2 regions of the Variovorax sp. W2I14 genome follow, and region 2 is predicted to be linked to the other one. Evidence: predicted binding sites of a transcription regulator. Region 2 holds the regulator's gene; the other holds the start of a gene.
What was found. Region 2 encodes HrcA, which represses chaperone genes, less so after heat shock. Its sites were predicted from a motif close to TTAGCACTCNNNNNNNNNGAGTGCTAA; they were not measured.
Positions count from the first base shown of each region.

Region 1: QF040_RS31115 (co-chaperone GroES) is a predicted target of HrcA. The motif match lies at 3,366-3,392, and genes of this name have one in related genera.

Region 1 covers NZ_JBNDJX010000001.1:6,677,915-6,685,031, forward strand. The annotation lists gene xylB (xylulokinase) at 1-1,118, shown strand, start outside; gene groL (chaperonin GroEL) at 1,282-2,934, opposite strand; gene QF040_RS31115 (co-chaperone GroES) at 2,986-3,276, opposite strand; gene QF040_RS31120 (phospholipase D family protein) at 3,448-5,037, opposite strand; gene QF040_RS31125 (TonB-dependent siderophore receptor) at 5,223-7,117, shown strand, end outside.
Region 2 covers NZ_JBNDJX010000001.1:3,984,402-3,991,518, reverse strand. The annotation lists gene rapZ (RNase adapter RapZ) at 1-354, opposite strand, end outside; gene recN (DNA repair protein RecN) at 351-2,033, opposite strand; gene QF040_RS18780 (NAD kinase) at 2,035-2,946, opposite strand; gene hrcA (heat-inducible transcriptional repressor HrcA) at 2,978-3,985, shown strand; tRNA gene QF040_RS18770 (tRNA-Ile) at 4,017-4,093, shown strand; tRNA gene QF040_RS18765 (tRNA-Arg) at 4,164-4,240, shown strand; gene QF040_RS18760 (hypothetical protein) at 4,389-4,832, shown strand; gene greB (transcription elongation factor GreB) at 4,880-5,458, shown strand; gene QF040_RS18750 (RelA/SpoT family protein) at 5,482-7,117, opposite strand, start outside.

The DNA.
Region 1 (7,117 bases), 2.7 Mb from region 2:
GCGAGATCGCGGGCAACCTCGCGATGCCGGGCTTCACCGCACCCAAGCTCCTGTGGGTGCGCGAGCACGAGCCCGAGATCTTCAAGCGCACGGCACGCGTGCTGCTGCCCAAGGACTGGCTGCGCTTCATGCTGAGCGGCGAGGCGGTCAGCGAGATGTCGGATGCGGCAGGCACGCTGTGGCTCGACGTGGGCGCGCGCGACTGGTCCGACGAACTGCTCGCGGCCACGGGGCTCACGCGCGATCACATGCCGCGGCTGGTCGAAGGCAGCGAGGTGTCGGCGAAGCTCAAGCCCGACCTGGCTGCGCGTTGGGGTGTGGGCAACGGCACGGTGCTGATTGCTGGCGGGGCCGGCGACAACGCCGCAAGCGCGGTCGGCATGGGCCTGGTCGAACCTGGCCAGGGCTTCGTGTCGCTCGGTACGTCGGGCGTGGTGTTCGTCTCGACCGATCGCTTCTTGCCGAACCCCGCGCAGGCGATGCATGCCTTCTGCCATGCGCTGCCCAAGCGCTGGCACCAGATGTCGGTGATGCTCTCGGCCGCGAGTGCGGTGAGCTGGGCCGCCAAGACTTTCAAGTTCACGGACGAGGCCGCGCTGCTCGAAGCGGCGGCATCGGTCGCGCTGGCGGACCGGGCGCGCTGCCCGCTGTTCATGCCGTACCTGTCGGGCGAACGCTCGCCTCACAACAACCCGAATGCGCAAGGCGCGCTGTTCGGCCTCACGCATGCGCACGGTCCGGCGGAAATCGCCTATGCCGTGGTCGAGGGCGTGAGCTTTGGCCTGCGCGACGGCTTCGATACGCTGCGCCTGCCGGCCGACATGCCGCTGCGCGAAGTTGCGCTGGTGGGCGGTGGGGCGCGCAGCATCTGGTGGGGCCAGTTGCTGGCCGACATCTTCCAGGTGCCGCTTACGTTGTATGCGGGCAGCGAGACGGGCGGGGCGCTCGGTGCGGCGCGGCTTGCGTGGTTGGCCGATGGCGGTGCCGTGGCCGAGGTGTGCACGCTGCCGCCGGTCAAGCAGCAACTGGTTCCTTCGTCCGAAGGGGGCGATGGGCACAAGACACGGCATGCGCGGTTCCAGGTGCTGTACATGGCGCTGCGCGATCAGTTTCGATAGCCGACACGACAAACCGAACGCCCATAAAAAAACCCGTCGCAAGACGGGTTTTTTACTTTCGCGAAACACCGCGGAACCGGCTTTGCCGGGCCGCAGGTGTTGCCCCCGGTAGGGGGTTGGCGTAGCGGACACGAAGTGCCGCGCAGCCTGGGGGCGAGCGAAATTACATGCCCATGCCGCCCATGCCGCCCATGCCGCCCATGTCGGGCATGCCGCCGCCGGCGCCGGACTCGTCCTTGGGTGCGTCAGCAACCATGGCTTCGGTCGTCAGCAGCAGCGAGGACACCGAAGCGGCGTTCTGCAGTGCGGTGCGGGTGACCTTCGTCGGGTCCAGGATGCCCAGTTCGAGCATGTCGCCGTACGTGTCGTTCGCAGCGTTGAAGCCGTAGTTGCCGGTGCCGGCCAACACAGCGTTCACCACCACCGAGGCTTCGCCGCCGGCGTTGTTCACGATTTCGCGCAGGGGCGCTTCGATGGCCTTGAGCACCAGCTTGATGCCGGCTTCTTGATCAGCGTTGTCGCCCTTGACCGAGTCGCCCACAGCTTGCTTGGCACGCAGCAGAGCCACGCCGCCGCCAGCCACGACGCCTTCTTCCACTGCAGCGCGGGTGGCGTGCAGGGCGTCTTCGACGCGAGCCTTCTTTTCCTTCATTTCGACTTCGGTGGCAGCGCCGACCTTGATCACTGCAACGCCGCCGGCCAGCTTGGCCACGCGCTCTTGCAGCTTTTCACGGTCGTAGTCGCTGGTCGCTTCTTCGATCTGAACGCGCACTTGCTTCACGCGGGCTTCGATGTCACCAGCAGCGCCGGCGCCGTCGATGATGATCGTGTTTTCCTTGCCCACTTCGATGCGCTTGGCTTGACCCAGGTCGGCCAGCGTCACCTTTTCGAGCGTCAGGCCCACTTCTTCAGCGATGACCTTGCCGCCCGTCAGGATGGCGATGTCTTCCAGCATGGCCTTGCGGCGGTCGCCGAAGCCAGGAGCCTTGACGGCCACGACCTTCAGGATGCCGCGGATCGTGTTCACGACCAAGGTAGCCAGGGCTTCGCCTTCGACTTCTTCGGCAATGATCAGCAGCGGACGGCCAGCCTTGGCGACTTGCTCCAGCACCGGCAGCAGGTCACGGATGTTGCTGATCTTCTTGTCGAACAGCAGCACGAAGGGGTTGTCCAGCAACGCCGATTGCTTCTCGGGGTTGTTGATGAAGTAGGGCGACAGGTAGCCGCGGTCGAACTGCATGCCTTCGACGACGTCGAGTTCGCTGTCGAGCGACTTGCCGTCTTCGACGGTGATCACGCCTTCCTTGCCGACCTTGTCCATCGCGTCAGCGATGAGCTTGCCGATGGTTTCGTCGCTGTTGGCCGAGATGGAGCCGACTTGCGCGATTTCCTTCGACGTGGTGGTGGGCTTGGAAGCCTTCTTCAGCTCGGCGACCAGGGCCGTCACGGCCTTGTCGATGCCGCGCTTCAGGTCCATCGGGTTCATGCCGGCAGCCACCAGCTTGAAACCTTCGCGAACGATGGCTTGGGCCAGCACGGTCGCGGTGGTGGTGCCGTCACCGGCGTTGTCCGAAGTCTTGGAAGCCACTTCCTTCACGAGCTGGGCGCCCATGTTCTGGAGCTTGTCCTTGAGTTCGATTTCCTTGGCCACGGACACACCGTCCTTGGTCACGGTGGGGGCGCCGAACGAGCGCTCGAGCACCACGTTGCGGCCCTTGGGGCCCAGGGTCACTTTGACTGCGTTGGCCAGGATGTTGACACCCTCGACCATGCGTGCGCGGGCTTCTCCGCCGAAGACTACGTCTTTTGCTGCCATGATGAATTAACTCCGAATGGATTGGATTGAATGAATCAAAAGGGAGAAGGCTTACTTCTCGACGACTGCGAACAGGTCGTCTTCCTTCATCACGAGCAGTTCGTCGCCATCGACCTTGACGGTCTGGCCGCTGTACTTGCCGAACAGGACGCGGTCGCCGACCTTGACGGTCAGTGCGGCCAGATCGCCCTTGTCGTTGCGCTTGCCCGGGCCGACGGCCAGGACTTCACCCTGATCGGGCTTTTCGGCGGCTGCGTCGGGGATGACGATGCCGGAGGCGGTCTTGGTTTCGCTGTCGATACGCTTGACGATCACGCGATCGGCCAAAGGACGAAGTTTCATTGCATCTCCTGGATATGGATAAGAAACGGGTTTGTGGTCGGGCGCCGGACCCGAAGGTTGGCGACCCATCGACTGGGGAGCGAGGGCTGTTAGCACTCATCATCAGCGAGTGCTAATCATAAGGGCAATCCGTGACCTTTCAAGGTCTGGGGGCTGCCGGAGGCCGGTCGCTTACAACTGGTCCGTGGGCACGAACCAAGAGAAGAGCAGCAGCTGCAGCCGGGTCAGCATGCTGGAATCCGGCTCGCTGTCGAGTACCTCGTTGTTGACGTCGCCGGTGCCAATCCACTGCACGTTCTGGCCGTCCGGCTTCAGCACCACGCGGTAGACGCCCTCGATGTCGTCCAGCTGGTAGGCGAAGAGCAGGGCCTGCGTCAGGTCGAAGCTGCGCACGCGCACGCCGAATTCGGTGTTCAGCAGCGCCGAGCGTGGATCCAGGTTCATGGAGCCCAGCAGCACCCATTGGCGGTCGACCAACGCCAGCTTGGCGTGCAGCCGGCCGCGCGCCTTCTTGAGCAGGTCGCGGAACTGGCCGCTGCGGCGCAGCTGCTGCGTGCTCACCTCATACAGGTTCACGCCCAGCTTGAGCATGTCGACGCGGTAGCGGTTGTAGTTGATGTTGACCAGCGGCTCGTCGCTGTCGGCAAGCGAATTGGTGATCACCGTGATGTTGATCCCGTGCTCGCGTCCCATGCGGATGCGCGCCATGCCCTCGTCGCCCGGGATGAAGTAGGGCGAGATCACCACCACGTTCGACTGCGCGGTGGCCAGCATTTCATGGAAGCGCTGCGCCAGCGATTCGGTGGGGCGCGCCATGACGCCCAAAGCCTTGTTGGGGCTGTCGGCGGTGGCATGCGCTTCGGCGCGCATCCACTTGGCTTCGTCGATGTTCGCCAGTTGCGCGGCCAGCGGCGGGTCGCCCAGCAGGTCAGTGGCGGGCAGCGGGTCGGGAGGCGGGGCGTAGCGTGGGGAGGTGTCGGTCTCGAACGCGGACTTCAGCTCGTCGGCCGTGCGGCTGGTGCCGGCGACCCGCTGCAGTGGGTAGACGACGTCGCTGTTCCAGTAGGTGTCGAAGATCGCTGCCGACTCCCGAACCACCGGGCCGGCCATGAGCACTTCGAAGTCGATGAAATTCGCGCTCTCGCTGCGCAGGAAGTATTCGTCGGCGAGGTTGCGGCCGCCGGCGATGGCCATGGCGCCATCGGCCACGAACAGCTTGTTGTGCATGCGGTGGTTGAGCCGCCGAAAATCGCCGAAGAACTCCAACCATCGGCCCGAGGAGTGGTCGCGCAGGTTGACGAAGGGGTTGAACAGGCGAACTTCGGCGTTGGGCTCGGCGGCCAGGCCCAGCAGAAGGCGGTCCATGCCGGCCGTGTAGAAATCGTCGAGCAAGAGGCGCACGCGCACCCCGCGCCGTGCCGCATCGCGCAGCTCCCGCAGCAGGAGCCGGCCGGTCTTGTCGTTGCCTAGCTGGTAGCTCTGCACGTCGAGCGAAGACTGGGCGCGCCGCATCAGCTCCAGCCGCGCATCGAGGGCGTAGGAGGCCTCGATCAGCGGCCGCAGGCTCGAGAGGCCGTCAGGCGGTGTGTTCAGGCTGATGGCGGCGCGGCCGAGCGCGGTGGCGGGGGAGGCTGCGATCGCCTCGGTCGGCGGTTCGGGTGTGCGCGGCGGGAGCCCGGCGCAGCCTGTCAATGCAAGGGCGATCAGCAGCAGCACCGGTGCGCGAAACGCAGGAATCAGAAAGGCGATGAGCTTGTGCATGAGACCTGCCGGCACGGAGAAATGTGCCCGCGGCATCGTAGCCGCTCTGCCCCGCGCCGAGGATGCAAATGCGCAACGCAACCCCCTTTGCCGCGCTTGGGGATTGGACAAATTGAGATTTTCTACCTACTAAAATGAGAATGCTTCTTAATTGACATTTGATAAACGCTTGGAGTGAGGTCGGAATGAAGAGGATGTTGGTGCGGCGGAGAGCCGCCTCGGTGCTGGTGGGATGCATGGCCGTTTACATGCAACACCAGGTGTTGGCCCAGACGGGAGCCCAGGGTTCGCTGCCGGAAGTGCGGGTCGATGCGAATGCAGAAGCTGAAACCGCCACGACGCCCGTCATCGGCTATCGCGCGAAGAACGCCGTTACCGCCACCAAGACCGACACGCCACTGTCCGAAACGCCGCAATCCGTCACCGTCGTGACGCGCGACCAGATCGTCGACCAGGGTGCGAACAACCTGCAGGACGCGCTCAATTACGCCGCCGGCGTGCGCTCCGACGCCTACGGCCTGGATTCGCGGACCGACTCCGTGCGCGTGCGCGGCGCCTACCCCGATATCTATCTCGACGGCCTGCGCCAGGCCTACGGCTACTACACCAGCACCACCCGAACCGACCCCTACACGCTGGAACGGCTCGAAGTGCTGCGTGGCCCCTCGGGCATGCTGTTCGGTGCGGGCACGGCCGCGGGCGTGGTCAACATGGTCAGCAAGCGGCCGCAGCAGGAGGCCCAGCGCGAAGTGGGCGTGCAGTTCGGCAGCTTCGGCCGCAAGCAGATCCAGGCCGACCTGACCGGCCCGCTCAATGCCGACGGTTCCCTCTCGTACCGGTTGATCGCCTTGCAGCGCAAGTCCGACACGCAGGTCGACTACGTGCCCGACGACCGCAGCCTGATCGCCCCCTCGCTCACCTGGCGGCCCAACGCGGCGACCTCGCTCACGCTGCAAGGCCTGTGGCAAAAGGACAAGAGCGGCAGCAGCTCGCAGTTCCTGCCGTGGGAGGGCACGCTGCTGCCGAACCCCAACGGGCGGCTGCCGGGCAGCCGCTTCATCGGCGAGCCGGGCGACTTCTACAACAGCGAGCGCAAGACCTTCGGCTGGCTGTTCGAGCACAAGTTCAACGACAACTGGACCGTGCGGCAGAACTTCCGCTACGCGCAGAACGAAAACGCCAACCAGTACCACTATGGCGCCGCGTTCAGCGGGTTCGACAGCTGGTCCAGCGATCCGATCTTCAAGCGCGTGCTGGGCCGCTACTTCGACAACCAGCTGACCCTCAACCGCACCCAGACGCTGGACAACCACGTCGAGGGCCATTTCCAGACCGGCGCCCTCAAGCACACGCTGCTGGTGGGAGCGGACTTCGCGCGCCAGCGCGAGAACGTCTGGAGCGGCACCAATGTCGACACCATCGATGTCTACGCGCCGGTCTATGGCCACCGCGACGTGCCCGACGCCACCGCGCTGCCGCGCACGCGCCAGCGCCAGACGGGCATCTATCTGCAGGACCAGATCAAGCTCGACAACTGGATCTTCGTGGCGGGCCTGCGCCACGACCGCGCCTCCTCCAGCGCCGTTGGCAGCGAGGAGCAAAAGAGCAGCGCCACCACCAAGCGCCTGGGCGTGATGTACGCGTCGCCTTCGGGCTGGTCGCCGTATGTGAGCTACAGCGAGTCGTTCACGCCGCAGTCGCCGCGCCAGGGGCGCATCTTCACGCCGCTGCGCGGCGAGCAGTGGGAAGTGGGCGTGAAATACGAGCCCAAGGATCGTGCCTTGGCCTTCAGCGCCGCGGTGTATGACCTGCGCGAAAAGAACCAGATCGTCGAGGAGCAGCCCAACGTGTTCTCACAGCGCGGCCTCACCAAGACCAAGGGCGTGGAGCTCGAAGCCAAGGGCTCGATCGGCTCCAACCTCGACCTGATCGCCCACTACAACTACACCGATGCCGACGCGCAGATCGAAGGCCTGCCCAAGCACCAGGCGAGCGTCTGGGCCAAGTACAGGTTCTCCGTTGCCGGCATGAGCGGCTTCTCGGCCGGTGCCGGCGTGCGTGCGATGAGCTCGTTCCGCGA
Region 2 (7,117 bases):
AGGGACGTCGGTGCGGCTTTCCTGGCGCGAGAGCGGGTGGCGCCGGCGAGTTTCCGAATAGCGGCGCAGCAGCGCGTCGGTGGTTGCGTCGAGGAACAGCGAGCGAAGCGACACGCCGTCGCGGCGCAGCGCTTCGAGTTGCTGCGGAACGATCGGCAGCGACACGCCGCTGCGCACATCCATCGCGATGGCCACGCGCGTGGCCTGCTGCTCATGCTGCAGCGCGATGAACGAGGTGAGGAGTTCGGGCGGCAGGTTGTCGACGCAGTAGTAACCGGCGTCTTCCAGCGCATGCAGCGCCACGGACTTGCCCGAGCCCGACATGCCGGTGATGAGCACCAGGTCGAGGTTCATGGCGTGGCCGCCGAGGTCGTATGCCCGAGCATCTCGCGGGCGTGCGCAAGCGAGGTCTGCGAGACTTTCTCGCCGCCGAGCATGCGGGCGATTTCCTTGGCGCGGTCGCCGTCGTCGAGCCGCGACACGCCGCTCTCGGTGCGCGGACCGTCCTTGCCGGCACCCGCCGTCTGGCGCTTGGCCACGACGAGGTGATGGTCGGCGCAGGCGGCCACTTGCGGCAGGTGGGTCACGGCCAGCACCTGGCGGTCGCGGCCGAGTTGCTTCATGAGGCGGCCGACGGTTTCGGCGACCGCACCGCCGACGCCGGCATCGACCTCGTCGAAGATCAGCGTCTGCGCGGCGCCGAGTTGGCTGGTCGTCACGGCAATCGCCAGCGCGATGCGAGAGAGCTCGCCGCCCGAAGCCACCTTGCCGATGGGGCGCGGGGTGCTGCCGGTGTGGCCGGCCACGAGGAAGGCGATGTCTTCGAGGCCCGCGCGGCTGGGTTGCGCCAGCGGCTGCAGCTCGACCTCGAAGCGCCCGCCCTGCATGCCGAGGCCCTGCATCGCTTGGGTGACGGCTTGAGCCAAGCGCGGTGCGGCTTGCTTGCGGGCCTTGCCGAGCGCCTTGGCTTCTTTCAGGTAGGCCTGCTGCGCGTTCTGCTCGGCACGCTCCAGGCCGTCGAGATCGCTTTGCGCATCGAGCGCCTGCAATTCTGCTTGCCAGCCGGCCAGCAGCGCGGGCAACTCGCTCGGCGTGCGCTTGTAACGGCGCGCGAGCGACATCCAGAGGCCCATGCGTTCGTCCAGTTCGGCCAGGCTTTGCGGATCGGCCTCCGCGTCGCGCAGGTAGCCGTGCAGCGTGTGGGCTGCGTCCGAAGCCTGCGCCACGCAGGAGGCCAGCACCTCGCCCAGCGCGCGGAATTCGGGCTCGATGTGCTCGCAGTTCTGCAGCAGCGTGGCCGCGCGCGTGAGCGCGGAGAGGGCGCCGTTGTCGTCGTCTTCGAGCGACTGGCTCGCGCCCTGCGCCGCGTCGATCAGCGCCTGGGCGTTGGAGATGCGCGAGTGGTTGGTCGAGAGCTCTTCCCACTCGTCGGCGCCGGGTGCGAGCTTGGCGACCTCGGAGATCTGCCACTGCAGCCGCTCGCGTTCGCGCTGCAGCGAGTCTTGCGCCGAGCGCGCATGTTCGAGGGCGGAGAGGGCCTGGCGCCAGCCTTGCCACGCGGCGTCGAGCGCGTCGGTGCGCACGCCCGCGTAGGCGTCGAGCAGGCCGCGCACAGCCTCGGGGCGCGTGAGGCTTTGCCAGGCGTGCTGGCCGTGGATGTCGAGCAGGCGGTCGCCGAGTTCGCGCAGTTGCGTGGCGGTGGCCGGGCTGCCGTTGATCCAGCCGCGGCTGCGGCCCTGCAGGTCGACGGTGCGGCGCAGCAGCAGCGCGTCGCCGGCCTCGAAGCCGCCTTCGTCGAGCCAGCTGTCCAAGGCTGGATCGGCGTCGAATTCGGCGCTCACGTCGAGGCGCTCGGCACCTTCGCGCACGGCACCGGCATCGGCCCGGTTGCCCAGCGCCAGCTGCAGCGCGTCTATCAATATGGATTTGCCCGCGCCGGTTTCGCCGGTCAACACCGTGAAGCCGCCGGACAGGTCGAGTTCGAGTGATCGCACGATCACGAAGTCGCGCAGTGCGATGCGTCGCAGCGCCATGTCAGGAGCCCCCTTCGTTCCAATGAAGTTTCTTGCGCAACGTGTCGAAATAGCTCCAGCCCCGCGGGTGCAGAAAGCGCACCCTGAAGTCGGAGCGGCGCACCACCACGCGATCGCCGATCGCGAGCGAGGCCAGTGACTGCATGTCGAAATTGGCGCTGGCGTCGCGCCCGCCGACCAGCTCGATCACGATCTCGTCGGCGTCGGGCAGCAGCACCGGGCGGTTCGAGAGCGTGTGCGGCGCGATCGGCACCAGCACCCATCCCGGCACCGCCGGATGAAGCAAGGGCCCGCCGGCCGACAGCGCATAGGCGGTCGATCCGGTGGGCGTGGCGATGATCAGGCCGTCGGCGCGTTGGTTGGCCACGAAATGGCGGCCCACCGACACGCGCAGCTCGACCATGCCCGAGGTGGCGCCGCGATTGACCACCACGTCGTTCATGGCGAGCGCATCGAACACCGAGACGCCGTCGCGCATGACCTGCGCGTGCATCAGGCTGCGGTGGTCTTCCTCGTATTCGCCGGCCAGCATCGGAATGAGGGTGGCCTGGAAGTTGTCGAGCGGGATGTCGGTGATGAAGCCGAGCCGTCCGCGGTTGATGCCGATCAGCGGAATGCCGTAGCTGGCGAGCTGCCGGCCGATGCCCAGCATGGTGCCGTCGCCGCCGACCACGAGGCCGAGGTCGCAGCGCTGGCCGATTTCCTCGACCGCCAGGGCTTCGTAGCGTGGATGCGCGGGTGCGTCGGCATCCACCTCATCGCAGGTCGAACGCTCGACGAAGACCTTGCAACCCTGCGATTCCAGGAAGGTGCCGATGGTCTCCATGACGCCGTCGCGCGCATCCGCCTGCGCTCTGGCGCCGGAAGCCTGGTATTTGCCGATCAGGGCGACGTGACGGAAGCGGGAGGTCATATCTCACAAATTACAACACTAAAATCTTGCAATGCTGGACGACCGTGCCAAGTTGCTGCTCAAGACGCTCGTCGAGCGCTACATCGCCGACGGGCAACCCGTCGGGTCACGCACGTTGTCGCGTTCCTCGGGGCTGGATCTGTCGCCCGCGACCATCCGCAACGTCATGTCCGACCTCGAGGCGCTGGGGCTGATTGCCAGCCCGCATACCTCGGCCGGCCGCATCCCGACCCATCGCGGCTACCGGTTGTTCGTGGACACCATGCTGACTGCGCAGCGCGAGCAGATGAGCACCCCGAGCCTCGCGCCCGACCAGCCGCAGAAGGTGATCGCCAACGCGGCGAACATCCTGTCGAACCTATCGCAGTTCGTGGGCGTCGTGATGGCGCCGCGCCGTGCGTCGGTGTTCAAGCAGATCGAATTCCTGCGGCTGTCCGAGAACCGGCTGCTCGTGATCATCGTCTCGCCGGATGGCGATGTGCAGAACCGGGTGATCTTTCCAGAGGCCGACTATTCGCAGTCGCAGTTGGTCGAGGCCTCCAACTACATCAACGCGCACTACGCGGGTCTCACGATCGAACAGGTGCGCGATCGCCTGCAGTCCGAGGTCGAGAAGCTGCGCGGCGAAATTGCCGCGCTCATGCAGGCGGCGGTCCAGGTGAGCTCCGAAGTGCTGACCGAGGCGCAGGAAGACGACGTCGTGATCTCCGGCGAACGCAACCTGCTCGCTGTGACTGACTTCTCCAGCGACATGGGGCAGTTGCGCCGCGCGTTCGAGCTCTTCGAGCAGAAAGCGCAGTTGATGCGCCTGCTCGACGTGTCGAGCAAGGCCGAAGGCGTGCGCATCTTCATCGGCGGTGAAAGTCAGGTGGTGCCGTTCGAGGAGCTCTCCATCGTCAGCGCCAACTATGAGGTCGACGGCCAGGTGGTGGGCACGCTGGGCGTGATCGGACCGACGCGCATGCCCTACGAGCGGATGATCCAGATCGTCGACATCACGTCGCGGCTGGTGAGCAATGCGCTGAGCCATCGCAAGTAGGCTGCGGCGGCGAATAGAATCGTGGCCCAGTGGGCCGTTAGCTCAGTTGGTTAGAGCAGCGGACTCATAATCCGTTGGTCGATGGTTCAAGCCCATCACGGCCTACCAACATGCTTTTTCAACTTTCGATCATGCAAGTCCAGAAGGTCAAAAAACGCATGCTATAATTGCAAGCTGTGCGGCTGTAGCTCAGTTGGATAGAGTACTTGGCTACGAACCAAGGGGTCGTGGGTTCAATTCCTGCCAGCCGCACCACTCTCTTGATGGCCTAGAAGGTTTACCTTCTAGGCCATTTTCTTTTGGGTGGCGTGAATCACAGAAAAGCCGCCGATCAAACGGCTGCTGCCGTCTTGCCGTGCGGGACGCTAAAGTCCCGTTCAAGTCAAAACGGATCAGGGCGACCATGAACATTCGAACGGCGCGATGCGCATGCCAACTGCTGTTGCTGCTTTCGGCGGCAGATTCGGCGTTCGCGGGAACCATCGCATGTGTGCCGAGCCCGAGCAACGCGGCTGGCGCCTTCAACTGGATTCGCAGGATATCGATCGACGAGCACTCACGCACCGTCAACATGGACATCGTGCGCTCCAGAACGAAGGACACGGAAACCATGGGCAAGATGCGCGCCGAGCTGGTGAGCATGGACGGCACGTCCTCCGGCGAGCCTGTCTATCTCTTCAATGCCATCCCTGCTGCCGGGGAAGAGGTCACGAGCCTCTTCAAGTTGTTCAAGTCCGGCGAATGGCAATTGGCGAGGGCAGGGGTGGTCTTCGTCAACAAAGTGCCCGCCTTGCGAAGTGTCGAGCCGAACTTGACCTTCGACTGCAAACGCTCGGATCTGGGCTGATGCGACACGGATCACTCGTATTTCCTGATCAGTAAAAAGGTTCTTCGTTGAACAAGGCATTCACCAAGGAAACCGACAACGACGCGGATGACGACGGCGCCGACGGCGCTGCGCCTCCACTGCCGGCCGGCACCAAGAACTACATCACGCCATCGGGCTATGCGCGCCTGCGCGACGAGTTGCTTCAACTGATGGACGAGGAGCGCCCGAAGGTCGTCGAGGCTGTGCATTGGGCCGCCAAGAACGGCGACCGCTCGGAAAACGGCGACTATCTCTACGGCAAGAAGCGCCTGCGCGAGATCGACCGGCGCATTCGTTTTCTCACCAAGCGTCTCGAGATCGCGGAAGTCACGGACCCGTCGGTGCACCACGGCAGTGATCAGATCTTCTTCGGTGCCACAGTTCGCTACGTCGACGAGACGGGCGAGGACGAGCGCACCATCACCATTCTCGGCATCGACGAGGCGGACAGCGCGCAGTCGCAAGTCAGCTGGATCTCCCCGATCGCGCGGGCCTTGCTCAAGTCACGCGAAGGCGACGTGGTGAAGCTCGTGACCCCGGGCGGGGCGCATGAGGTGGAGATCCTGTCGGTGAGCTACCCGGCACCGCGCCTGGCAGCAGGCTGACGCGCCGAGCCGCCTGCTGTTCTTCAGGGCGCTGGAACCGTTCGCGCCGCGGTCAGCACAGAGGCGGTTCGTCGGGCGGCGCGCAGCACGGCATCGAGATGCGCCCGATCGCGCACCGCGATCACGAAGCGAAGGTCTGTCGAGTCCTGCGGCGTCTCATCGGCCATTTCCACATGCGTGATGTCCGCTTCCGCGTCCGCCAATGTGGCGGCTACGCGCGCCAGCACGCCCTTGTCGTTGCGCACGGTGATCACGACGCCGGTTTCGAACGCACGCGTTGGCTCGTCCGCCCATTCGACCGCGAAGAACCGCTCGCTGTCCTTGTGACGCAGCCGTTGACCGACGCCGCAATCCTCGGTGTGCACCACGAGGCCTTCGCCATGTCCAAGGTACCCGACGATCTGGTCGCCCGGAATGGGGCGGCAGCACAGCGCAAAGCGCACCGACGAATTTTCACTGCCGTCGAGCGTGACCGCGCCCTGCGATACGGCTTCGTGCGGGATGAGGCGCTCACGACTCAGCAACAGGGCGTCGGGGCGTTCGCCCAACTCGGCCAGCAGCGCCATGAGCCGCTTGGCGACGATGCTCGCGATGCGTTTGCCGAGGCCGATGTCGGTCAGCAATTCCGAGCGGGTGCGGTTGCCGGTGAAGCGAAGCAGCTTTTCCCATAGGGCTTGGTGCTCGTCGTCCTCTTCGGGCAGCTTGCCGAGACCTTCGGCGCGCAGCGCCTGTGCGAGCAGCTTTTCGCCGAGGCCTTCGGATTCGGCATGTGCCAGCGTCTTCAGGTAATGGCGGATCTTGGAGCGCGCCCGGCCGGTCCGGACGAAGCCGAGCCAGGCGGGATTTGGGGTCGACACAGGCGCCGTGATCACCTCGACCACGTCGCCGTTCTTGAGTTCGGTGCGCAGCGGCACCTGGTCGCCGTTGATGCGAGCGGCCGAGGTGTGGTCGCCGATGTTGCTGTGGATGGCGTAGGCGAAGTCGACCACCGTCGCGCCGCGCGGCAGCGCCATGATCTGGCTCTTCGGCGTGAAGACGTAGACGGCGTCGGGGAAGAGGTCGACCTTGACGTGGTCCCAGAACTCGGCGGCGTCGCGCGTCTCGTCCTGGATGTCGAGCAGCGACTGCAGCCACTTGGTGCCCAGCCGGTCGTTGCTCGCCCCGTTCGGCTCGGCAGCCTTGTAGAGCCAGTGCGCGGCCACGCCGGATTCGGCGACGACGTGCATCGCTTCGGTACGCAGCTGGAACTCGACGCTTACGCCGGCTGGACCGACCAGCGTGGTGTGCAGCGACTGGTAGCCGTTGAGCTTGGCGATCGCGATGTGGTCCTTGAACTTGCCGGGCAGCGGCTTGTACATCTGGTGAAGGATGCCGAGGCCCGTGTAGCAAGCGATGACGTTCGGCACGATCAGGCGGAAGCCGTAGATGTCGGTCACCTGGGCAAAGCTCAGGTGCTTTTCTTCCATCTTGCGGTAGATGGAATAGAGCGTTTTCTCGCGCCCGGCGATCCGCAGCGTCATGCCGGCGGCAGAGAAAGCGGTCTCGACTTCTTTCTGCACCTTCTGAATCAAGTCCCGTCGTCGCCCGCGCGCCTTGGCCACCGCCTTGGACAGCGTGGCGTAACGCCACGGCTTGAGGTGCCGGAACGACAACTCCTGC